One region of the Lysinibacillus sp. BSL11 genome, then DNA from elsewhere that is predicted to be linked to it. Evidence: predicted binding sites of a transcription regulator. Region 1 holds the regulator's gene; each other region holds the start of a gene.
What was found. Region 1 encodes LexA, which represses DNA repair genes until DNA is damaged. Its sites were predicted from a motif close to CGAACATATGTTCG; they were not measured.
Positions count from the first base shown of each region.

Region 1 (8,292 bases):
TAACAATTGTCGAAAAGGTTGGTGGTAATCCGGTAATGGGTAAAGTAGTACTGGAAGCGCGCGATAATTTAGAAAAGGGTGGCACATTATCAGAGCCACTTGAAAAAAGCTGGCTCTTTCCACCACTCGTTACACAAATGACCTCAATTGGTGAGAAAACAGGCTCCTTGGACTACATGCTTGAAAAGATCGCTGATTTTTATGAAGAGGAAGTAAACCGTGCTGTCGATACCATGAAGTCACTCATTGAGCCTTTAATGATTGTGGTACTGGCTCTAGTTGTAGGAGTCATCGTTTCGGCTATATTCTTACCAATGTTCCAACTATATGAAAATATGTAATGTTTACAATATTGATATGGATGCCCTTTTGTTCCGCTTAATGGGAAATATCTACTTAGATTTGCTAACAAAAGGAAGCGGCAAGTAGGTATCTTCATGGTTAAGTATTAAAGGAGAGACTGGACATGGAAATTAGGGTAAAGAACGAAAAGGGCTTGACATTAGTCGAGTTATTGGCAGTCATTGTTATTCTAGCTATCGTTGCTGCCATTGCAATTCCAGCAATAAGTAATGTCATTGATAATTCACGTTATAAGGCATTAAAGGCAGATGCCATCAATGTTATTCATGCCGCACAGTTTTATTTTATGGAGCATCCAACCGCTGATCAATGGCAAATCGTCGAAGTGGAAAAATTAGTATCCGACGGGTATCTAGACAGTGCCGGTAAAATATTAGAGGCAGATAAAGAAGGTCAGAGTGCCAATGTCCAATTTATCGAAGGCACCTACTACTTCAATGCACATGCGATTTATTACAGCAATGGAAAATATATAAATTTTGATAATGCCACCTTACAGCATATTGCAGACGATATTCGCAAGGGAAGCAAAGGAACAGGTGGCAAATGTATTGGGCGAGATTGTGCAGCTTCGCCATAATGTTCAGAAGCGCGTGTACACACACTTCATATAAAACTATTAAGGAGGATTTCATTATGTTAAAAAAATGGAAAAATAAAAAACTATTGAAAAATGAGAAAGGTTTAACATTAGTTGAACTATTAGCTGTAATTGTTATCCTAGCAATTATCGCAGCAATCGCTGTACCTGCAATTGGTAATATTATTAATAAGTCGAAGGACCGTGCAATTTTAGCGGAGGCATCAAATATTCTTTCAGGAGCAAAGATTGCTTATATTGATGGTGCATGTACTGATGGTAAATGTAATGCTGCTGCATTAAAACAATTTGTAGATGGTATTGATCTAAAGGACACAGCAGCAGAGTATGATGGAAAAGAATGGAAAGTGACATATTATAGATTCTCAGACATTAAAACTCCTGGCCTTAAAGTAGAGAAAACAGTTAATGAAACCAAACTAAATGAATTATTAACAAAAGCAGGGGGAGATGTGAGTCAAGAAGAAAAAGAAGAGTAATCAGTCCTCCCAACCCACTCAGAAGCGCAAGTAAATTTGCGTTTCTGGCTGGGAAATGGATGACTAATTGAAAAAATCATTTATACTGAATAGGATAAGGAGGTCTTTTCACATGTTTAAGAGAAAAAGAAAGTCGCATGTTTCGATTGAGCTGAAGGATTATGTGCTACGTGCGATTGTGGCGAAAGGACCAGAGCCTAATCAGTGGCAGGGCTATGAACACCCTTTAGCAGCTGGAATCGTTGAAAATGGAACTATTATCGATGAGGTAGCTCTTTTTGAGGTGATTAAAGAGCAAGTAATGAAATGGACAGGGAAAAAACAGGCTGTTCGCATGTTTGTCCCTGATACGACGGTTCTATTAAAAAACTTTGAGCACCCTAAAGATGTAAAGCCTCAGGAATTACGAGGATATGCTGAAATGGAATTGGGACATTCCATTCATTTACCATTTCAAGACCCTTTAATTGATGTGTATGATGCAGATGCCGAGGATGGCAAGGCTATCTTATTTGCTGCACCTTCTGAAGAGATTACGAAACTTGTAGGGATGCTGTTAGATGTTTCATTAGAACCCGAAGCTGCTGATATTCGTGCGCTTTGTAATATACGCTTATTAGAGCACATGTCCTTATTAATGCCTAATAAAACATATTTAATAGCAGAATGGTCGATTAATGAACTCTCAATCAGTATTTTTTCCAATGGCCAAGTGGAGTTTTTGCGCTATCAAACCATTGAAGTAGATATGACGCAATGGCAGGGGAAGAAAGAGAATGAATATAGCTATCAATTTATCTATAATGGCGAATCAGAGAATTATCAAATGGTCGTAATGGATCAGGTTCTAGAGATTGATCGGATGATGAATTTCTTTAAGTTTTCTTTACATAAAGGTGAAAAAACAGTGGATGAAATTATCATGCTTGGCGATAACCCACTATTGAAATCAATTGGGAACTTACTCGCTTCTAATTTAGAACCACCCCTGAGAGTTGTCGATGGGAAAAAAATTGAGAAATCGTTTCCTCGCTTTAAGCGAGAATTTTCAACGTTGCTTGGCTTAGCTTTGAAGGAGGTTCGTTAATGGTTCCAGATATAAACCTCTTACCACAACTTGAAAAAAGAGCAGCCTCTCCCAAGCTTTTTTATAGCTTGGTGATTGTCATTGTGGGACTTATTGTAGCTTATTTACTTTTTTTATTTTTTACATCAAAAGGTGAATTATCACGATTGACTGCAGAGGAACAGGCATTAACAACACAGCTTGATCAATTGCAGCAGGAGCTAGACGCACGACAAAGTGTCGATCAGGGTTCGTTGGAAGAGTCTGTGACTTTTATTCAAAGCGTTTCTTATCCTGTAACACCGTTAATTGATGAAACAAAAACTTTATTACCAACTCATTCCTATTTACGTAGCTATGTTTTCGGAGAGAACTCGGTGAATATTGAAGTGGATTTTGAAACGATGACAGATATATCGAAATATGTGGAGCGACTTTTAATGAGTAGCTATTTTACAGATGCTCAAATTAACACGGTCTCAAACTTCGAAATAGAGCTAGGTGAACAAAGGGAGTTAACACCCCAACAAAAATTTAAAGAAGTACCGCGATATTCAGTGTCTATCACAGCGACAATCGATTTTATGTATTTAGCTGGAGGACGACGCTCATGAATAAATTAACGAGTAGTAAAAATTCATCTATGATTTTGTTACTTGCGCTGATAGCTGCTATTTTATTTGCGCTGTATTATTATTTGCTGTCACCAAAATTGAATGAAGTGAATGAAAAAGAGAGTAATGTATTGCAGGTGCAGCAAGAATTAGCTAATGTCAAAGAACAACTAGCACAATTAGACAAGGAGCAGGGACAGTCTACTATCAATATATTAGCCTTAAGACAAAAGCTACCTGCCACAAGAGCCGTTGAAAAGATTATTCTTGATTTAGCTGAGATTGAAGAGGTGACAGGAACTCGTATACTGTCTTTAACGGTTCAAGGTGAGGACGGCACTGTGACACCTTCAGATGTATCGAATGACCTCAATATGTTGGAGCAGGCTGAAGCAGAGGTCAATGGTGATCAGGAGAACAAGGAGAGTACTACACCGATTGCCTCTCTTTCGGAGGACTCTTTACCAGCTAATTTAAAGCTTATTACTTTTATATTAGAGGTGGGTGCGCTTGATTTTAATTCTCTTGAAAGCTTTTTACAGGAGGTTGAACAATTAGAGCGTGTCATGAAAACCGATAAGATTGAATTTAAATTGCCTGGAGAGCAGGCACAGCTTGAGAAAGATGCAGATCTTACGTTAAAGGCAACAGTGCAAGTGACGACGTTCTATTACGAAGAACAACAATAACTTTATTTTATAGGCGCGCCATACTTCATTTGTATGGGCGCCTATTGGTTTAGGAGGACATGAAATTGGAAATGGCTTATACGATCTTTATTTTTTTATTTGGACTTGTCTTTGGGTCTTTTTATAATGTAGTTGGCTTACGTGTACCACAGAAGGAGTCGATTGTACATCCTCCTTCACATTGTCCGAAATGTCAGAGACGACTAACGGCGCTTGATTTAGTACCAGTTTTGTCATATGTATTTTTAGGAGGAAAATGTCGGGGTTGTGGCAATAAAATTTCTTGGGTTTACCCAGTCATAGAATTAATGACAGGTGTATTATTTGCCTTTGCTTATTGGCAGCTAGGCTGGGGCATAGAATTGATAGTAGCGTTCCTTTTTATCTCCTTATTAGTTATTATCGTTGTGTCAGATTTGGCCTATATGCTAATTCCTGATAAGGTGTTAGTATTCTTTTTACCTGTGCTAGCTATTGGACGAGTGCTGTCACCAATAACACCGTGGTGGGACTCTCTTGTGGGTGCTGTGGTTGGTTTTGGCATATTATATATCATTGCTGTGCTATCGAACGGTGGCATGGGTGGAGGCGATATTAAATTATTCTTTTTAATTGGTCTCGTTCTGGGTACGGTTGATACACTGTTAACACTATTTTTAGCAGCAGTTATTGGTATGATTGTTGGGATTACCATGTTATCGAAAAACAAACAGGGGAGAAAAACACCCATTCCGTTTGGGCCATCTATTGCATTGGCCGCAGTTATTGTTTATTTCTATGGCGATCTATTAATCAATTGGTATATAAGCTTTTGGTAATTGTTCAATTTTCAGGAATGTGGAGGGAAGCAAGTGAAACCGATTATTGGTATTACAGCCTTTGTTGAGGATGATTTATCCTCTCGATTAAATGTGGCTTACAGCAAAAGCATCATTGAAGCTGGTGGAATTCCATTGATTATTCCAATTGGGGTAGAAGAAGAGGCAGCACAGATTTTAGCCCTTACAGACGGATTATTATTATCTGGTGGTCATGATGTGCACCCATTTCTATTCGGGGCTGAGCCTTCATTAAAGCTTGGAAAAATTCATCCAGCGCGAGATACGATTGAGTTAGCATTAATTGAAGCCGCATTCCAACGGAAAATGCCTATTTTCGGGATTTGTCGAGGAATTCAAATACTAAATGTTGCTTTAGGTGGTACTTTATATCAGGATATTGATAGTGATCATTTTAGCACTAAATTACTTCAACATATGCAGCAATCAGGTCGAGCTGTAGCTACCCATTCTGTTCAGGTTATTGCTGACAATCTATTAGCGACTATCGTTGAACAAGAGAAAATAGCAGTGAATTCATTTCATCATCAAGCGGTGAATGTTTTAGCAGAAAAATTAAAAGTAGCGGCAAAATCTAACGACGGTATTATCGAAGCGGTAGTTCATGAGGAGATGCCATTTTGCTTGGCTGTTCAGTGGCATCCTGAGGAACTAGCCATAGCAGGAGATGAGGGTGCGCAAAAGCTATTTTCAGCCTTTGTGGAAGCGAGCTTAAAATTTAAGAAGGAAGCTTAGAAGAGGCATTGTACAAAGAATCCAATCGTATGTGGATTCTTTTTTTGCGTAAAAAAGAGGATACATGCTCTTAGAAGGAACATAATCCTCAAAACCTGCTTTAATCGTTAATGTACACGTCTGTAAAGACCTACAACTTGTCCTAAAATAGAAACTTGATCGACAATAATAGGTTCCATAGAAGAATTTTCAGGCTGTAAACGGAAATGGTTTTTCTCTTTAAAGAAACGTTTTACAGTTGCTTCATCTTCAGCTGTCATAGCTACAACAATATCCCCATTATTAGCTGTTGCCTTTTGTTTTACAATGACTAAATCTCCATCTAAAATCCCAGCTTCAATCATTGATTCTCCCATAATTTCTAGCATGAACAATTGATCTTCACTTGTGCCGTACGTATCGGGTAATGGGAAGTATTCTTCAATGTTTTCAATTGCTGTAATTGGAGAACCAGCTGTAACCTTCCCGACAAGTGGAACATGGATCACCTGTTGCTTTTGGATGGATTCTTCAGGCTCTAAAATTTCAATTGCGCGTGGCTTTGTTGGATCTCGACGAATAAAGCCTTTTTGTTCTAATCGAGCTAAATGTCCATGAACAGTTGAACTGGAAGCAAGTCCAACTGCTTCACCAATTTCGCGTACTGATGGTGGATATCCTTTAGCTCGTACCTCTTCCTTAATGAAAGCTAAAATGTCCTCTTGTCTTTTCGAAACTTTTTTCATGAGTGCTCACCTCTTTTTTCTAAAATCATTCTTCTTATTTGATAGTATAACAGAATGCGAACATGTATGCAAACATAGGTTCGAAAAGTGTTTGACAAAAACGTTTGTTCGCTTTATTATGGGAACATACATTCCGAACAAACATTCTTAAAAAGGGGTAATGATTATGACATGGTTGAAGAAAAACACACATATCTCAATTTTAATAGGAGCTTGTTTATTATTTGCAGCATACCTTTACATTACTGATCCAGGAAAAGTTAGTTACGCAGAAATTCAAATCGAACATGGGGATAGCTTGTGGTCGTTAGCCGAGCAATATCGTGGTAAAATGAGTACTGATGATTGGATAAAGCTTGTAAAAACTGAAAATGAACTAGCAGATATTAAAATTGTAGCAGGAAAATCTCTAGTTATTCCTGTAGTGAGTGATCAAGCCAGTCCCATCAATACTATCGAAATTGCGAGAAATGAACAATGATAAATAATCAACTATCGGCTGTTGTCTATTGTCGCGTAAGTACCGAAAAAGAAACACAAAGCTCCTCATTAGAGCGCCAACAGGAAGAGTTGCTGCGCTATGCTACAGAGCAAGGCTATGCGGTGAAGGGCGTGTTCAAAGATCAACATAGTGGCTATGATGTAGAACGTGAAGGCTTACTAGAAATGCTTGATTTTATAAAAGATAAGAACATTAATGCTCTTTTTGTCCAAGATGAAACTCGTTTAGGACGAGGCAATGCAAGGATGGCTGTATTACATTTATTACAAAAGTCAGCAACTGACGTTTTTTCTATGCGTGATGCAGGCCCAGTCCAATTAAATGAAATGGATACGATGCTGCTTGAAATTTTAGCGATTGTAGAGGAATATCAGCGTAGAATTCATAATGCTAAAATTCGACGAGGTATGCGACGTGCTGTAGAAAACGGTTATCGTCCAGAAAATAATTTATCGAACCGAGGTAATCCGCAGGGGCAGGAGCGTAAAGATCTACCTGTAGAGGAAATTGTAAAGCTACGCAAACGTGGATTTACCTTTGAAGAAATTTCTATAACGCTTAGAGGGTTAGGCTTTGAGGTAAGTAAGGCGACTGTACATCGTCGTTTCCAAGAGCACCAAGAAAGATTAGCAGGAAAATAATATTCCTGCTAATTTTTTTCTGTAAAAAACTACTGAAGGGAAGAAAAGCTTTCGATGATAACATGACTAGGCAGTTGGAAAGGGTGCTCTTTATTTATTCGATCATAAAACATGATGCCATTTAAATGATCGATTTCATGCTGTACAACGATGGCCCCATAGCCCTGTAACTGTACAATGATTTCATGTCCATCGATGTCATAAGCTTTGACTTTAATTCTCTCATATCTCGGTACAAAACCAGGAACAGGTCGATTTACAGATAGACAGCCTTCTCCCTCCGGTAGATAAATCATATTGATGGAATGACTTATTATTTTAGGGTTAAAGAGCATCATTTCTTGGTCATCAAAGAGTACAGCAAACATTCGTTTATCTACGCCAATTTGATTAGCAGAGAGTCCACTTCCAGGGCGAAGCTTATATTTTTTTGCTAGCGTTGGATTTTGGCTATTTTTCAGATATTGTAGCATGGCTAGGAGGGTATTTCGATCCTCAGTGGTCACTGGTATCGACACTTCTTGAGTTTGTTTTCTTAAAATTGCCGAGTGTTCTTTCACGAAGTCCTTCATTGTAATCATATAATTTGGGTGAAATTTAGTCATAAATAAACACCTCATCAATACGGCTATTAAGAACCTTAGCAATCTTAAAAGCTAATTCAAGAGTCGGATCATATTTATCATTTTCAATGCTATTAATCGTCTGTCTCACAACTCCACATTCTTTTGCAAGTGCAGCTTGTGTAATGCCTAATTTTTTTCTTAAAATTTTGATGATGTTCTTCAGAATTATCCCTCCATTTTGTCCAAAGTATTAGACATATACAATGGATGTCCAATTAATTGGACATTTCTTAGTGAAAAACAAAACAGTCAATTAAAGGGTAGAAATGGATTTCCGTTGCAGGCTACTTGCTTTCCTGTTGGCGAGCACTAAATCGCTTCCTCCGCTACCGCTCCGTTTAGAGTTTCGCCTGTTTCGCTATCCCACGGGAGTTAAGTAGCCCTCCACTCCAATCCATAAATATTTATCTTT
Region 1 is NZ_JAVGCX010000002.1:276,603-284,894, reverse strand. It holds gene RCJ95_RS04135 (type II secretion system F family protein) at 1-341, shown strand, start outside; gene RCJ95_RS04130 (prepilin-type N-terminal cleavage/methylation domain-containing protein) at 467-943, shown strand; gene RCJ95_RS04125 (prepilin-type N-terminal cleavage/methylation domain-containing protein) at 1,000-1,443, shown strand; gene pilM (type IV pilus biogenesis protein PilM) at 1,556-2,530, shown strand; gene RCJ95_RS04115 (PilN domain-containing protein) at 2,530-3,123, shown strand; gene RCJ95_RS04110 (hypothetical protein) at 3,120-3,812, shown strand; gene RCJ95_RS04105 (prepilin peptidase) at 3,878-4,630, shown strand; gene RCJ95_RS04100 (gamma-glutamyl-gamma-aminobutyrate hydrolase family protein) at 4,664-5,386, shown strand; gene lexA (transcriptional repressor LexA) at 5,494-6,111, opposite strand; gene yneA (cell division suppressor protein YneA) at 6,278-6,592, shown strand; gene RCJ95_RS04085 (YneB family resolvase-like protein) at 6,589-7,254, shown strand; gene def (peptide deformylase) at 7,284-7,859, opposite strand; gene RCJ95_RS04075 (helix-turn-helix transcriptional regulator) at 7,852-8,043, opposite strand.

Region 2 (8,292 bases), on a different contig from region 1:
TATCTGAAGTAAAAACAGTACTCCGATTTTATCCACTATTATTTTTTGGGACGTATAAACATTGCATCACCAAAACTAAAGAAGCGATATCTTTCTTCTACAGCTTGCTGATAAGCACTTAAAATGGTCTCACGAGTGGCTAGCGTACTAACAAGCATAACTAGTGTTGATTTTGGTAAATGGAAGTTTGTGATTAACCCATCCACCACCGTAAAATTGTAGCCTGGATAGATGAAAATAGACGTCCAACCTTGTTCTGCTCGCACTTCTCCCTCATATTTAGAACCAATTGTCTCTAATGTACGAGTAGAGGTTGTCCCAACAGCTATTACCTTGCCACCGTTACGCTTTACGCGATTAATTGTATCTGCTGCTTGTTCTGTAACACTATAGAATTCCGCATGCATTTCATGGTTCTCAATCGAGTCTACACTAACGGGACGGAAAGTGCCAAGGCCTACATGTAGCGTAATAAAGACAACCTCTACGCCTTTAGCCTTCACTTGAGCTAATAGCTCCTCTGTAAAATGCAGCCCAGCTGTAGGCGCTGCAGCAGAACCACGCTCTTTGGCATAAACGGTTTGATAACGATCCTTATCCTCTAGTTTTTCACGAATATAGGGAGGTAACGGCATTTCACCAAGTTGCTCTAAAATTTCATAAAAAATACCATCATACTGAAATTCAAATGTACGTCCGCCATGTTCAAGCTCACCTGTACATGTAGCTGTTAATAAACCGTCACCAAATGTGATGACTGTTCCTACCTTTACACGCTTTGCTGGTTTTACAAGTGTTTCCCACTCATCTGTACCAGCCATTTGCTTCAGTAGCAATACTTCTATATGTGCACCTGTTTCTTCTTTTACACCCATTAAACGAGCAGGTAAAACTCTTGTATCATTTAGTACAAGACAGTCTCCAGCATGTAGCTCGTCTAATACATGAGCAAAATGGTGGTGCTCCACTTTATTTGAGCCCGGTGTCACGACCATTAATCGACTCGCTGTACGATCGACTAATGGTGTTTGGGCAATAAGCTCCTCTGGTAATTCAAAATCAAAATCTTCTACACGCATGAAAATAACTTCCTTCTTTATGTTTGTTGGGGATACTCATATCCAAAATGTTCGTAGGCTAAATGAGTCGCTACTCTTCCTCTCGGGGTACGTTGAATAAGGCCAATTTGCATCAAATAAGGCTCGTAAACATCTTCTATCGTAACCCGTTCCTCACCAATTGATGCAGCAAGAGTATCTAAGCCTACTGGGCCTCCTCGGAATCGCTCAATCATATTGGTTACAAGTTTATGGTCAATATGATCAAGCCCTCTAGGATCTACTTGTAACAGCTCTAGTGCTTGCTGTGCAAGACCCTCCGTAATCATACCATCTCCAAGCACTTGTGCATAATCTCGCACTCGTTTCAATAAACGATTGGCAATTCGAGGTGTTCCACGTGAGCGTCTCGCCATTTCCATTGCTGCTACTTGCTCTATTTCTACCTCAAATAAATGTGCACTTCTCACAACAATTTCAGCAAGTGATTGGTCATCATAATATTCTAGGCGCAGCAACACACCAAAGCGATCTCTTAGAGGAGCAGATAGGGCACCCGCTCTTGTTGTTGCACCTACAAGGGTAAAGGGAGGTAAATCAAGTCGTACAGAACGTGCTTCAGGACCTTTTCCTACCACAATATCTAAGCAGAAGTCTTCCATTGCTGGATATAGTACTTCTTCAATAGCACGGGGCAGGCGATGAATTTCATCAATAAATAAAACGTCTCCAGGCTCTAGTGAACTTAGAATAGCTGCCAAATCTCCTGGACGCTCAATCGCAGGGCCACTTGTCATGCGTACGTTAACATTCATCTCATTTGCGATGACAGCAGCTAGGGTCGTTTTACCAAGTCCTGGAGGTCCATATAACAACACATGATCTAAACTTTCTTGGCGAAGCTTTGCCGCTTCAATGAATATTTGTAAGTTTTCCTTTACTTTATGTTGCCCAATATACTGGGCTAATTTTTGAGGACGTAAAGATAACTCAAACTGCTCATCATAGCTGCCTGCTTCACTTGCCATCATACGTTCAGACATGCACCTTTCCTCCTTTCCTTATTTTAATTTTAGCAGTAGTTGCAATGCTTGTTTCATAAAGGCATCTGTCGTTTCAAGTTTATCGTTATCCTCTAGCTGTGGTTTAATTTTTTCTAGCTCTTTTTCAGAATAGCCAAGTGCCATTAAGGCAAGTAAGGCCTCTTCTAATTCGTGTTTATATGCATTCACACCAAACAAAGGTAACTCATCTTCTGCACTAGGTAACTCCAGTGTATCTAATAATGAACCAAGTTTGCCCTTCAAGTCGAGGATCATTTGACGTGCTGTTTTCTTACCAACTCCAGGGAATTTCACTAAAAACGCTTCATCCTCTCGTTCAATTGCGCTAATAACCTGTTGTGGATTACCTGTAGCTAAAATCGCTAAAGCGCCCTTTGGTCCTATTCCTGAAACTAAAATAAGCTTACGGAATAACTCACGCTGATCTAGATTAGGGAAGCCATATAAAACTTGTGCATCCTCTCGTACATGCAAATGAACATATATCTGTTGTTCAAGGGCAGATGTTCGAAAAGCAAATGGATTGGGCGTATTAAGTTGCCACCCAATCCCCTGTTGTTCCAGCACAATAAATTCAGGAGTAATACGAGTAATTTGTCCTTTTAAATAATCATACATCTATAATCCCTCACAATCATCGTCTTCGATTATAGCATATAGCGAACGAATGCTCGACAAAAAGTAGCGTCGAAACGCCGTTCGCAGACAAAAATGACCGCCAGTTGACGGTCATTTCTTGACAAATCTATCAATATCGTACCACAGTTTTGGCCAATAGGTGAGGGCTCGTTTTGTAAACGGTACTAAATAATCTAAAAATACTAGCTGTTGCTCTAGTGGTAAATCTATAGCAAACAGCCATTCTCGTAATAACTCATTCGGATATTTTAAGCGATGAAGCTTTCTTTTATCCAGTCGTTTCAGCTCAGGTAACTCTGCAAAAATCTTTCCAAGATCATAATCTACAGCAGGTAACACACGATGTAACCATAAAATATACTCGTCATCCGCTTCACCAAGGTGTGCTAAATCAAAATCAATTAAACGTAATTGTCCATCGGAGCACCATAAAAAATTATGATGAACTACATCCCCATGCAATAGCGTAATCTCTTTTTCAGGTGCATCTTCCAATGCAATCAATTGTAATGACTTATCACTATAATGCAGTATTTGATCAATTTCTTCTTTCGTTAAAAATGTTCGAAACTCATTTCTTCTACTTTTAAAACGCATATGACGCATTTGCCATTTTAAAAGCTGTGAGTAGGTATGCAAGCCTGGCATGCGCTGCCAAGCAATCTTTTTATGTGTATCATGTAAAGCGATTAATAGTCTAAGAGATTCCTTACGATCTTTTTTATGCGCAAAGTTAGCACCGTGGCTTCCTTCTTGCCACATTTGCACAATTAACTGCTCATCATCGCTCTGAACTAATGGTAGGATCAAAGAAGGTTCCATACGTCCTAATTGGCGATGAATGGTTCTTACCTTCTCTGCAATTTCCACTTGCTTTGCACGTTTGACAAAATAATTTTTCGATCGATACTTATATTTCCAAATATTTGGCTTTACTTCTTCTACAATATATGCTTTTTCACCATCGATAAGGCGTCATCCCGCCTGGGAAATAATGCGGTGACATCCAAGGACCTGTTGCTGATGGGCATGGTGGTGGCGGGCAATGACAAGGGTCCATTTGCCAATTTGGCATCATCATTGGTTGTGTGCCACAGCCACAAGATTGACCCATGTTCATATCAGGCATCATCATTGGTTGTGTGCCACAACCACAGGATTGACCCATGTTCATATCAGGCATCATCATTGGTTGTGTGCCACAACCACAGGATTGCCCCATATTCATATCAGGCATCATATCCATTTGTGGCTTCATTTGGTGATCTTGCGTATGGAAGAATGGTGATGTGGACTCTAAAAAGTCTTCCATTCCACCAACTTTATGATCTGGCATGTCATAGGACATTGGCTGCTGTGGCATCGTATAATGCTCGACCTGCGGCTGCATTGGCATCGGCCACCACATCTGATGATAGATCGGCTGATGGCAACTTGAACAATGTGGTACGGCAGGCATTTGTGGCATGATATGCATTGGTGGATGTGGTGCTGGTTGTGGCATTGGCTTCGGTTTAGCTACAGGTGGTGGTGGTGGTGGCGGTGTAGGTGCTGGCGGCGGTGGTGGCTGTATTTGTACAGGTGGTATTGTAACATTTTGCTCCATTTGTGGCATCACCAATTGCTGGTGCCAATTCATTTCCACAGGCTGCGGTACCCACATCGGCTGTTGTGGCATCTGCATTGGCATTGGCATCGGTATTGGTATCGGTATCATTTGTGGTTCTGGCATTGGCATAGGTGGTGGCGGTACAATTGGCGGTGGTGGTGGCATTGGTCGCTGTACCTCTTTTTTAGGACTTTCCTTTGGTGTCTCCTTATGCACTTGTGTTTCCTTTTTCGGCATTTCTTTATGTGAATCTCTATGCGGCTCTTTGTTTATTTTTTCAGGCAATATAATTTCCATGCCTGGAACAATATAATCTGGGTTGGCAAGATGGACATTGAGCCGCTTCAAATCTTCAAACGAAATGCCGTACTCTTTCGCAATCTTCCACAATGTATCTCCCTTTTGAACAATATGAATACGCAATTTTTTCCTCCCTTCCTCTCTACGTATCATATGTTCAATGTTTCATTTGGATACAAAAATTTCAGCAAGTTAGAAAAGCTTCATGGTACACTAATTCATAAGGAATACGGATTCCTTTATTACGAGCAGGGGTGATCTCTTATGAAAAAAATGTTAGGCGAAGAACGCCGACTGCAACTATTAGCGCAATTAAAAAAAAATAAAGCACCTATAACTGGGACAGACTTAGCTAAGTTCGCCAATGTTTCTAGACAAGTAATCGTCAATGATATGACTTTATTAAAGGCAAGAAATGAGCCTATTATTGCTACAAGCCAGGGCTATCTTTATATGCATCAAGAACAAATACAGCAAACCGTTGAACGAACATTCCCTTGCTTGCATACATCAGAGCAGACAGAAGATGAATTAATGACGATTGTAGACTGTGGCGGAACCGTCAAAAATGTCATTGTTGAACATCCGATATATGGTGAACTGACAGCCTCAATCATGGTATCCAACCGCCATGAAGTGAAACAATTTATCGAACGTGTGAATGCAACACAGGCCAATTATTTATCTGCTCTCACTGGTGGCATTCATTTACATGTCATCACAGCACCCTCTGTTGAAGTTTTAACATTAATTGAGCGAGCTTTACAAAAAAAGGGTTACTTAGTGACAGATCAATGAATAGCAAAAGCACCGTCTGAAAAATTGATTTCAAACGGTGCTTTCTGTTTTTTTATGCAGGTATTGTCTCATCAAGCGCGGGCTTCTGTCCGTAACTATCGTTCCCTTAGGCCCTATCAGGAAAGAAATCTTTGTCGTTGAGCAGGCGTAGGCAATAAGCATTCACTTTTTTTTCCAAACAAACGATAGCGTTGCTTTGCAAATAATCGATATAATGCATTGCGAATAAATGGTGGTACAAGGATGAAGGCATAGAAACAAGGCCACAATCCATCAAATTTACGGCAAATGTTTAACGCAGCAGTAGATTCAACAGACACTTTCCCTTGTTCAATAAGAATTACACTATCTATATTCTTTGGTATATGATATTGAGTGAGAAGCGATTGACCAACCTCGCTTTGCAGCGATGCAAATTGAAAATAGCCAGCTTGATCATGTTTGATGATAAACTGAACAGTGCTATCACAAAAATTACAGACACCATCGAATAAAATAATCCCACCCATCTTCTTTCCTCCTCCTTCACATTACTATGCTTCGTCTGATGTTACATAAGTAAAATAGGTACCAAGAGACTTTACTTTGCAACCTAGCGCAGCTAATTCTTCCATTGCCCCACGCATCATCGGTTCCTTTTCATCTGCTAATACATCAATCATAAAGAAATAATCACCTAATCCTGTTTTTAATGGACGTGATTCGATTTTACTTAAATTTAGCTGACGCCATGCAAAAACAGAAAGCACCTGATGTAATGCACCTGAACGATCTGTTGGTAAGGTAATCATAAATGTTGTTTTTGCTTGCCCATCTGATAGCTCTTGTGGCAATCGTTTATTTTGCTTAGACAGTACAAAGAATCTTGTATGATTAAAATGAAAATCATGGATATTCTGCTCCACTATTTCAAGACCATACTTTTCCGCTGCGGCTGCATTACCAACTGCCGCTATACACTCTTGTGGATTTTCTGATACATATTTCGCTGCTGCTGCAGTTGAAGTTGTTTGATGTAACGGTACATGACTAAAACGATAAAATAAATATTTATGACATTGAGCTAGTGCGTGTGGATGAGAATAAACACCTTCGATTGACTGCCAATCATCCTTCTGCACTTTATTGACCATTAAATGCTGCTGAATTTTCAGCAATAACTCTCCAGTTACATAAAGTGTTGCCTCATGGAATAAGTAATCTAATGTTAATGATACAGAGCCCTCTAGAGCATTTTCTAGCGGCACGACAGCTAAATCTACCTTTCCCTCTGCAACAGCCTCTATACATTCTGGAATCGTGGCACACGGTACAAGCCACTCATTTGGAAAAGTAGCTTTTGTTGCTAGGTATGTAAATGATGCTTCTGGTCCTAGATAGGCGATTCGATTTTCCCATTGTTGCTTTGTCATTGCAAATACCTCCTTTATGGCACAATAAGGAGCAGTCCCTCGTGATGAATAACGCTAGGGACAGCTCCTTATTTGAGCTTTGTTATCGTATCTTTACCCATTGGGGTTTTTCAACACGATGTTTGTCATTTTGTCAAAAATTAAAGGATTGAACACTCTCTGTGATTATAATGCTCCAGAACTAATCACTTCCGCTGACTCCACAAAATCTAAGCGTTTTAATTGCTGGATAAGATCATCAAGATCACAGGTCATGCTTGTTACATCTAATGACAATGTAACATTCGCACGTCCCTGAATAGGGATTGTTTGATGAATCGTTAAGACATTACAATGTGTAATTGTCACCGTTTCTAAAAGCTTGGCAAGTGTTCCTTTTCTATCTTGAAGCTGTAAAAAGACTGTTAAAATGCGTTCCTGCACAATTGAATGAAAAGGAAAAACCGCATCACGATATTTGTAAAACGCACTTCGCGATAAATCCACCTGCTTTACCGCATCCCAAATGGAAGATACTGAACCACTTGATAGTAAGTGTTTCGCCTCCAAAGTTTTTTGCATTGCATCCGTTAAAACATCCTCACGAACTAAATAATATCGCTGATTCGCAACATTCTTCATACGCTTCCCCCTAAAACTCATGTCTTAATCGACAAATTCAAATTCAAACTCTTGTAGGCGTACTGTATCGCCATCTTGTGCTCCACGCTCACGCAGAGCCTCGTCCACACCCATAGCACGCAATTGACGAGCAAAACGACGTATACCATCCTCACGGCTAAAGTCTGTCATTTTAAATAAACGCTCAATTGCATAACCACTAATAATAAATGTACCGTCATCGTCACGAGTGATTTCGAAATCTTCACCTTTCGCCTCATGCTTGTACATGACAGTTGCGTCTGATTGTTCCTCAACTTCATCAAACAGTGGGAATTCAGGCGTAACTTCTAAGAGATCCGCAATAGCAAACAACAGTTCTTTTAACCCTTGACGTGAGACAGCAGAAATCGGGAAAATTTGAACGTCTTCCCCTACCTTTTGGCGGAATGCTGTTAAGTTTTCCTCTGCTTCAGGCATATCCATTTTATTGGCTACGATAATCTGTGGACGCTCTGTTAAACGAAGATTATATTGTTTTAGCTCTTCATTAATTGTTAAATAATCTTCATATGGATCGCGACCTTCCATTCCTGACATATCAATCACATGGACAATAACGCGTGTACGTTCAATATGTCGTAAAAATTGGTGGCCTAATCCTACCCCTTCATGAGCCCCTTCAATCAGCCCTGGTAAATCAGCCATCGCAAAGCTTCGATGGTCATCCGTTTCAATCATGCCTAAGTTCGGTACAATTGTTGTGAAATGATAAGCACCAATTTTTGGCTTAGCCGCGGAAACAACAGATA
Region 2 is NZ_JAVGCX010000001.1:414,879-423,170, forward strand. It holds gene queA (tRNA preQ1(34) S-adenosylmethionine ribosyltransferase-isomerase QueA) at 39-1,079, opposite strand; gene ruvB (Holliday junction branch migration DNA helicase RuvB) at 1,097-2,101, opposite strand; gene ruvA (Holliday junction branch migration protein RuvA) at 2,120-2,740, opposite strand; gene RCJ95_RS02100 (phosphotransferase) at 2,852-3,730, opposite strand; gene RCJ95_RS02105 (LysM peptidoglycan-binding domain-containing protein) at 3,720-4,793, opposite strand; gene RCJ95_RS02110 (transcription repressor NadR) at 4,935-5,468, shown strand; gene RCJ95_RS02115 (thiol-disulfide oxidoreductase DCC family protein) at 5,585-5,977, opposite strand; gene pheA (prephenate dehydratase) at 6,002-6,880, opposite strand; gene RCJ95_RS02125 (ACT domain-containing protein) at 7,046-7,501, opposite strand; gene obgE (GTPase ObgE) at 7,526-8,292, opposite strand, start outside.
Region 2: ruvA (Holliday junction branch migration protein RuvA) is a predicted target of LexA. The motif match lies at 2,783-2,796, and genes of this name have one in related genera.

Region 3 (8,292 bases), on a different contig from region 1:
TATTGTAGATGTCAGTGTGAATGCGTTAGAGTCACGGATTCAAAGAGCTTTTTTATTAAAATATAGACTAGAGAAACGAACAAAATATTTACTTGTTCAGTATGACCGTGTGAAAGTATTTCAACGTCTTGCCAAGAATATGTTTGAGGACGAGACGCAGGATAGTTGACTTATTTCCACAAAACATCTGCTAGATAGTATGTTTTCGTTTCTAAAAACGTTATAATAAAAAGATACGGAGCTTTATGAATAAAGTGTTAGCTCCATGACTAACGTTCGGAGGATTTAACGATGATTGAATTAGCAGATGTACGCAATGTATTAGACACTACAGCCAAAAAATTGGCGGACTTTAGGGGGTCTCTTTGACTTAGAGAACAAAGAGGCACGTATTCAGGAGCTAGATGAAATGATGCTAGAGCCAGGCTTTTGGGATGATCAGCAGGGTGCTCAGGTGATTATCAATGAAGGAAATGGCTTAAAAGCGATAGTCAATGAATATAAAGATTTAGTGGAAACACATGAAAATTTAGATATGACACTGGAACTTTTGCGTGAAGAACCAGACGATGAATTACAAGAAGAACTAGGCAAAGAACTAGCAGAATTTCAACAAAAGATGGCTGATTTTGAGCTTCAATTACTGCTAAGTGGCCCATACGATCAAAACAATGCCATTTTAGAGCTGCATCCTGGTGCTGGTGGTACGGAGTCACAGGACTGGGGTTCAATGCTATTACGTATGTATACACGGTGGGCTGAGAAGCGTGGATTTAAAGTGGAAACAGTGGACTATCTACCAGGAGATGAAGCTGGGATTAAATCTGTAACATTGTCAATTAAAGGTCACAATGCTTTCGGTTATTTACAAGCGGAAAAGGGTGTGCATCGTCTAGTACGTATTTCTCCATTCGATTCGTCTGGCCGCCGTCATACATCTTTCGTTTCCTGTGATGTTATGCCAGAGTTTGACGACAATATTGAAATCGATATTCGTACAGAGGATTTAAAAATTGATACGTATCGTGCAACAGGTGCAGGTGGTCAGCATATTAATACCACAGATTCTGCCGTTCGTATTACGCATATTCCTACTGGTACGATCGTACAATGTCAAGCTGAGCGCTCACAGATTAAAAACCGTGAAAAAGCGATGACGATGTTAAAAGGGAAGCTATATCAATTAGAACTTGATAAACAGCAGGCGCAATTAGATGAAATACGCGGTGAACAAAAGGAAATAGGCTGGGGCTCCCAAATTCGTTCGTATGTCTTCCACCCATACTCGATGGTGAAGGATCATCGTACAAATGAAGAAACAGGTAATGTGGGTGCAGTAATGGATGGCGATTTAGATCCATTTATTAATGCCTATTTACGTTCAAAAATAAATTAATACACAGATTCCCCAAGAGTGAGATGCTCTTGGGGAATTTTTGTTAAAAGGGTGGATGGTAGGGTGCATCTTGGCTAAGCTGTTTTCGTTCATTCATGTAATATTTATACAGCATAGAAGCGTTAAGAAATTGTTTACTAATGGAAGCATATCGAATAGGTAGTTCGATTTGTTTATTATTTTTTAACGTTACAATACACCCCATTTCACTAGGTGTAATATTAATAATTGCATGAAGCCCTATCCATATATTGTGAATGGAGCTGGGTGAATAAGTTGGCAGAAAAATACAGGGATAACCGTAATCAAAGGCCACGACGATTGGTAGCTTGTGTTGATTGCCGAAAAAACGTTTAGCCGATTGTTTTGCGGCTTCATAAGTTGATCCTAATGAGAGACAGGATTTTCGAAGGACATGCATCGGTTTGCGTGTAACAATCAGCTCATTATGCTTATCAATCACATGCGTGAAGACTTTGGAGTCATGCTGAATAGGTTGCAGTAAATAAGTATTGAATGACATTAAGTAGCCGTTTACAAAGTTAGTTGTCATATAGGGAGTGCCTCCTTTTTTCTAGTGATAACGGTAGTGTAAAACAGAATATGACTTTCTTAAATTAAATGAAATAGTTGAAAATCGTTCAGAAAAGCGCGAAACGCCTAGAGAATTTGCTCTAAATATCAATTGATTAATAGCTAATCCAAGATATTTTCGAATCGTAAGCATTGCTTTTTAATTTCAATTTTCATATAATTTAGAAAAGGATCGAGGTGAGATCGTTGGATAAATATTATTCGTATACAGATTTTCTGAAAGCCGTTGGTCAGTCGAAAAAAGTTGATGAGGCAGAGAAATTATTAAACGAGATTTATTTAGATTTATTTTTAAATCGTATCCAGCGTATGCATCGGCAAGAGCAGCTCATGGTTCTGATAGATAGAGCACTCGATGAAAAAGATGAAAACGCATTTTATCAATACGCATCCGAACTAACTTCCTTACAGCAAACAGAAGATGAATCATATTGACGAACCCGCTCTCCATATCTATTGGAGAGGGGGATTTTTTTTGCTTTTGAAAATAGTTGCAGTGGATGTGAGGAGTGTATGTTTTGGTTAGAAGAAGTGGTTTTGCTTATAGAATGTGGAAAGTCATTTAAAAAGTTTGAGACGCTGTTTATAAAAAAAGTGAGAGCCGCTCCAAAGGGAAGCGCCCCGCTCATAAGAGGAGAAGAGCCGCTCCAAAGGGAAGTAACCCCGCTCATAAAAGAATAGAGCCGCTCTAAATGGACAAAGCCCCGCTCTTGAGAGAGTGTGAGCTGCACATAAAGCAAAACAGGAAATCTCATCCATTGATGAAGCTTGAAAAACTAATAAAACGGCTATTATAAGAGTAACAAGTTAAATTGACCGTATTGTTATGTAATAAAAATTTTAGAGATGAAAAAAAAATTTACAAACATTCGTTCGTTAAATGTTCGAAATTTTAATATTGCTATGCTAAAATGTATGTACAAATTGGAAGGAAAGGACGGGGACATGAGTGCAAACATTTGATTTACAAGCGCCATATCAGCCTAACGGGGATCAGCCACAGGCCATTGCGGAATTAGTGGAGGGTGTGAAAGCAGGCAAACGTCATCAAACATTGCTTGGTGCTACTGGAACAGGTAAGACGTTTACCATTTCGAATGTCATCCAGCAAGTCAAAAAACCAACACTAATCATGGCACACAATAAAACACTAGCTGGCCAGTTGTATAGTGAATTCAAAGAATTCTTCCCGAATAACGCCGTTGAATATTTTGTCAGCTACTATGATTACTACCAACCAGAAGCTTATGTACCGCAGACAGATACCTATATAGAAAAAGACTCTAGCATTAACGATGAAATTGATAAGCTGCGTCACTCTGCTACCTCTGCATTGTTTGAGCGTGAGGATGTCATTATTATTGCATCTGTGTCCTGCATTTATGGTTTAGGTTCTCCCGAAGAATATCGAGAAATGGTTGTTTCCATTCGTACAGGTATGGAAATTGAACGTAATCAGCTATTACGCAAGCTTGTGGACGTTCAGTATGAGCGAAATGATGTTAGTTTTACTCGCGGAACATTTCGGGTACGTGGAGATGTTGTGGAAATCTTCCCAGCCTCTCGTGATGAGCATTGTATTCGTGTGGAATTTTTTGGGGATGAAATCGATCGCATTCGTGAGGTAGATGCACTAACGGGAGAGATTTTATCGGATCGAGAGCATGTTGCTATTTTCCCAGCATCCCACTTCGTTACACGAGAAGAGAAATTGCGTAAAGCGATTGAAAATATTGAAAAAGAATTAGAGGAACGACTTGCATTATTACGTGCAGAAGATAAATTACTAGAGGCACAACGTTTAGAACAACGTACACGTTATGACTTAGAGATGATGCGTGAAATGGGCTTTTGCTCTGGGATTGAAAACTATTCACGTCATTTAACATTGCGTGAAGCAGGTGCTACTCCATATACGTTACTAGACTACTTCCCAGAAGATTTTTTACTTGTGGTTGATGAAAGTCACGTAACACTTCCACAGGTACGTGGGATGTACAATGGTGACCAAGCGCGTAAAGGTGTGCTCGTAGAACACGGCTTCCGCTTGCCATCTGCTCTAGATAACCGTCCATTACGTTTTGAAGAGTATGAAAATCGTATACATCAAGCAATTTATGTATCAGCCACACCAGGTCCTTATGAGTTGGAGCATACACCAGAAATGGTAGAGCAAATTATCCGACCAACTGGATTATTAGATCCATTAATCGATGTACGTCCTATTGAAGGGCAAATCGATAATTTAATTGATGAAATACAAGATCGAATTGCGCGTGATGAGCGAGTTTTAGTGACAACGCTAACGAAGAAAATGTCCGAGGATTTATCGGCCTACTTGAAGGAAATGGGCTTAAAAGTAGAATACCTACATTCAGAAATTAAGACACTAGAGCGTATTGAAATTATCCGTGAGCTACGCAAAGGAACGTATGATGTGCTAATTGGTATTAATTTATTGCGTGAAGGTCTTGATATTCCTGAGGTGTCCCTTGTGGCGATTCTAGATGCTGATAAAGAAGGATTTTTACGTTCAGAGCGTTCTTTGATTCAAACTATTGGTCGTGCTGCTCGTAATGCGAATGGTCATGTCATTATGTATGCAGACCATGTAACAGACTCGATGAAAAAGGCGATTGATGAAACGAAACGTCGTCGTGCGTTACAAATGGCTTATAACGAGGAGCATGGTATAACACCTCAAACGATCATTAAGAAAATCCCAGATGTGATTCGTGCAACACAAGTAGCAGAAGAAGAGGAATCCTATGTAACAAAGGCAACAAAAGGCAAAAAGCTGACAAAGGCGGAAAGAGAACAGCTTGTTGCTTCTCTAGAAGTCGAAATGAAGGAAGCAGCAAAAGCGCTTGATTTTGAACGTGCGGCTGAGTTACGAGATACAATATTTGAATTGAAGGTAGAAGGGTGAATGACTTGTGAAAAATACTGAAATCGTCGTGCAAGGTGCACGTGCTCATAATTTAAAAAATATTAATGTCACAATTCCGCGTGACCAATTAGTCGTTTTAACAGGATTATCGGGCTCTGGAAAGTCTTCTCTAGCATTTGACACAATTTATGCGGAGGGCCAGCGTCGTTACGTTGAGTCCCTTTCCGCGTATGCCCGTCAATTTCTTGGACAAATGGATAAGCCAGATGTCGATGCGATAGAAGGTTTATCCCCTGCTATTTCCATTGACCAAAAAACGACAAGTCGTAACCCACGATCTACTGTTGGTACGGTAACGGAAATTTATGATTATCTACGTTTACTTTATGCCCGCATTGGTAAACCAATCTGTCCAAATCATGGTATAGAAATCACTTCCCAAACGATTGAGCAAATGGTGGATCGTTTATTAACCTATCCTGAGAGAACTAAGATGCAGCTCCTTGCTCCAATGGTTTCTGGACGTAAGGGTACCCATGTTAAACTGCTAGAAGATTTAAAAAAGCAGGGGTTTGTTCGTGTACGAATTGATGGGGAATTGCGTGATTTAGATGATGCTATCGAACTTGATAAAAATAAAAAGCATTCCATCGAAGTAGTAGTGGACCGTGTTGTTATGAAGGAAGGGATTGCTGCTCGTCTGAGTGATTCTTTAGAAACGGCTTTACGTCTGGCAGATGGACGTGTGCTTGTCGATGTGATGGAACATGAAGAGTTACTATTTAGTGAGCATCATGCCTGCCCATTATGTGGTTTTTCTATTGGTGAGTTAGAGCCTCGTATGTTTTCATTTAATAGTCCGTTTGGTGCTTGTCCAAGCTGTGATGGCTTAGGTTCAACACAAGAGGTGGATTTAGATTTAGTGGTGCCTGATTGGGATCGTTCCTTGTTAGAGCATGCCATCGCACCATGGGAACCAACAAGTTCGCAGTACTACCCACAATTACTAAAAGCTGTATGTGATCATTACGATATTCCTATGGACGTGCCTGTGAAGGATTTGCCAAAGGAAAAGATGGACAAGGTTTTATATGGCTCTGGAAAAGACAAGATACACTTCCATTATGAAAATGAGTTTGGCAATGTGCGAGATCAAATGATTGAATTTGAGGGTGTTGTGCGCAATGTTGAGCGACGTTTTAAAGAGACGACATCCGATTATGTTCGTGAGCAGATGGAAAAATACATGGCACAGCAGGCTTGTCCTTCATGTAAAGGTTATCGTTTAAAGCCTGAAACGCTCGCAGTGAAAGTAGCTGATAAACATATCGGTGAGGTCACACAATATTCAATTCAGGAAGCAGACACATTCTTCAAAGAGCTTAATCTTACTGAAAAGGATATGCAAATTGCTCGATTAGTTTTACGAGAAATCGAAGAACGATTGGGCTTCCTTGTGAATGTTGGTTTAGACTATTTAACATTGAGTCGTGCAGCAGGTACATTATCCGGTGGAGAAGCACAACGTATTCGCCTTGCTACACAAATTGGTTCACGATTAACGGGAGTCCTCTATATTTTAGATGAGCCTTCGATTGGTTTGCATCAGCGAGATAATGATCGACTGATTAGCACATTACAAAATATGCGTGACATTGGAAATACGCTGATTGTGGTAGAGCATGATGAAGATACGATGCTTGCTGCAGATTATCTCATCGATGTAGGACCTGGAGCAGGCGTCCATGGCGGTCAAATTGTGGCAGCAGGAACACCGCAGGAAGTTATGAATAATGAAAAATCTTTAACTGGACAATATTTAAGCGGTAGAAAGTTTATTCCTTTACCAATAGAAAGACGCCAACCAAATGGTCGAAAGCTCTCTATTAAAGGTGCCAAAGAAAATAATTTACGCAATGTTAAAGTAGATGTTCCACTAGGCTTATTTGTAGCAGTGACAGGTGTGTCTGGTTCAGGGAAATCTACACTGATTAATGAAATTTTATATAAATCTTTGGCACAGAAGCTGAATCGTTCAAAGGTTAAGCCTGGTGAGCATAAAGAAGTGACAGGCATTAATGAGCTTGAAAAAGTAATCGATATTGACCAATCGCCAATTGGGCGTACACCTCGTTCAAACCCAGCAACTTATACAGGTGTTTTTGATGATATTCGCGATGTTTTCGCAACAACAAATGAAGCAAAGGTACGAGGCTATAAAAAAGGACGCTTTAGCTTTAATGTCAAGGGCGGTCGCTGTGAAGCATGTCGTGGTGACGGCATTATTAAAATTGAAATGCATTTCCTTCCAGATGTTTATGTACCATGTGAAGTATGTCATGGCAAACGGTATAACCGTGAAACACTTGAAGTGAAGTATAAAGATAAGAGTATTGCAGATATTCTCGATATGACGATTGAGAATGCAGTAGTGTTCTTTGAAAATATTCCAAAGATCCAGCGTAAGCTACAAACGATTGTTGATGTGGGATTGGGCTATATGAAATTAGGGCAACCAGCAACAACCTTATCAGGCGGTGAGGCGCAGCGTGTAAAACTAGCCTCTGAATTACATCGACGCTCAACAGGGAAATCCTTCTATATTTTAGATGAACCAACGACAGGATTACATGCCGATGATATTGCTCGTTTACTTTTCGTTTTACAGCGTCTTGTTGAAAACGGTGATTCGGTATTAGTTATTGAGCATAACTTAGATGTGATTAAAACAGCTGATTATATCATTGACTTAGGTCCAGAAGGCGGAGACAAAGGTGGTACGATTGTTGCAACTGGTACACCTGAAGAGGTAGTAGAAGTAGCAGGCTCCTATACGGGCAAATACTTAAAACCAATCTTGGAACGTGATCGTATGAGAATGGATGCATTGCTAGCAGAAGCTTCTAAATCTTAAGGGTTTTACATTCGAACGTAAATGATTAATCTGGATTGAAAGGTGATCTGAAAGTGGAGAAAGTCGCTCAATCCAGATTGAAAATGATCGAAAATAGGAAAGAACCCGCTTAAACAGAGGTCAGAAATGATCCAATAGGAGAGGCCCCTGCTCTATTCAAAGAAAAAGTGATTTAAAAAACGATGTTGTAATGAAAAGACCCAATTTATTCAATTTTGCAGTGAAACTTTTCACATGATGAATCGTATAAATAGTATAACGAACTGAGGGAGGCTATTTATTTATGCAAAATGAACGTCAACGAATTTTAGAACTTGTAGAAAAAGGAACAATTTCGGCACAAGAGGCGATTACATTATTAGAAGCATTAGAGCAACCTGGCAAGTCTACTCAACATGTTATGAATGATGTGTCGAAAGAGACGCAATCCTTTTCAAGTGAAAAAGAGCCATTATTTGAAGAAAAATCAAAAGATGGTGACAAGAAAAAAGATGATTT
Region 3 is NZ_JAVGCX010000008.1:174,736-183,027, reverse strand. It holds gene RCJ95_RS11675 (competence protein ComK) at 1-169, shown strand, start outside; one part of gene prfB (peptide chain release factor 2) at 292-366, shown strand; one part of gene prfB (peptide chain release factor 2) at 368-1,396, shown strand; gene RCJ95_RS11665 (competence protein ComK) at 1,440-1,949, opposite strand; gene RCJ95_RS11660 (IDEAL domain-containing protein) at 2,177-2,425, shown strand; gene uvrB (excinuclease ABC subunit UvrB) at 2,940-4,919, shown strand; gene uvrA (excinuclease ABC subunit UvrA) at 4,927-7,794, shown strand; gene RCJ95_RS11645 (DUF4097 family beta strand repeat-containing protein) at 8,078-8,292, shown strand, end outside.
Region 3: uvrB (excinuclease ABC subunit UvrB) is a predicted target of LexA. The motif match lies at 2,853-2,866, and genes of this name have one in related genera.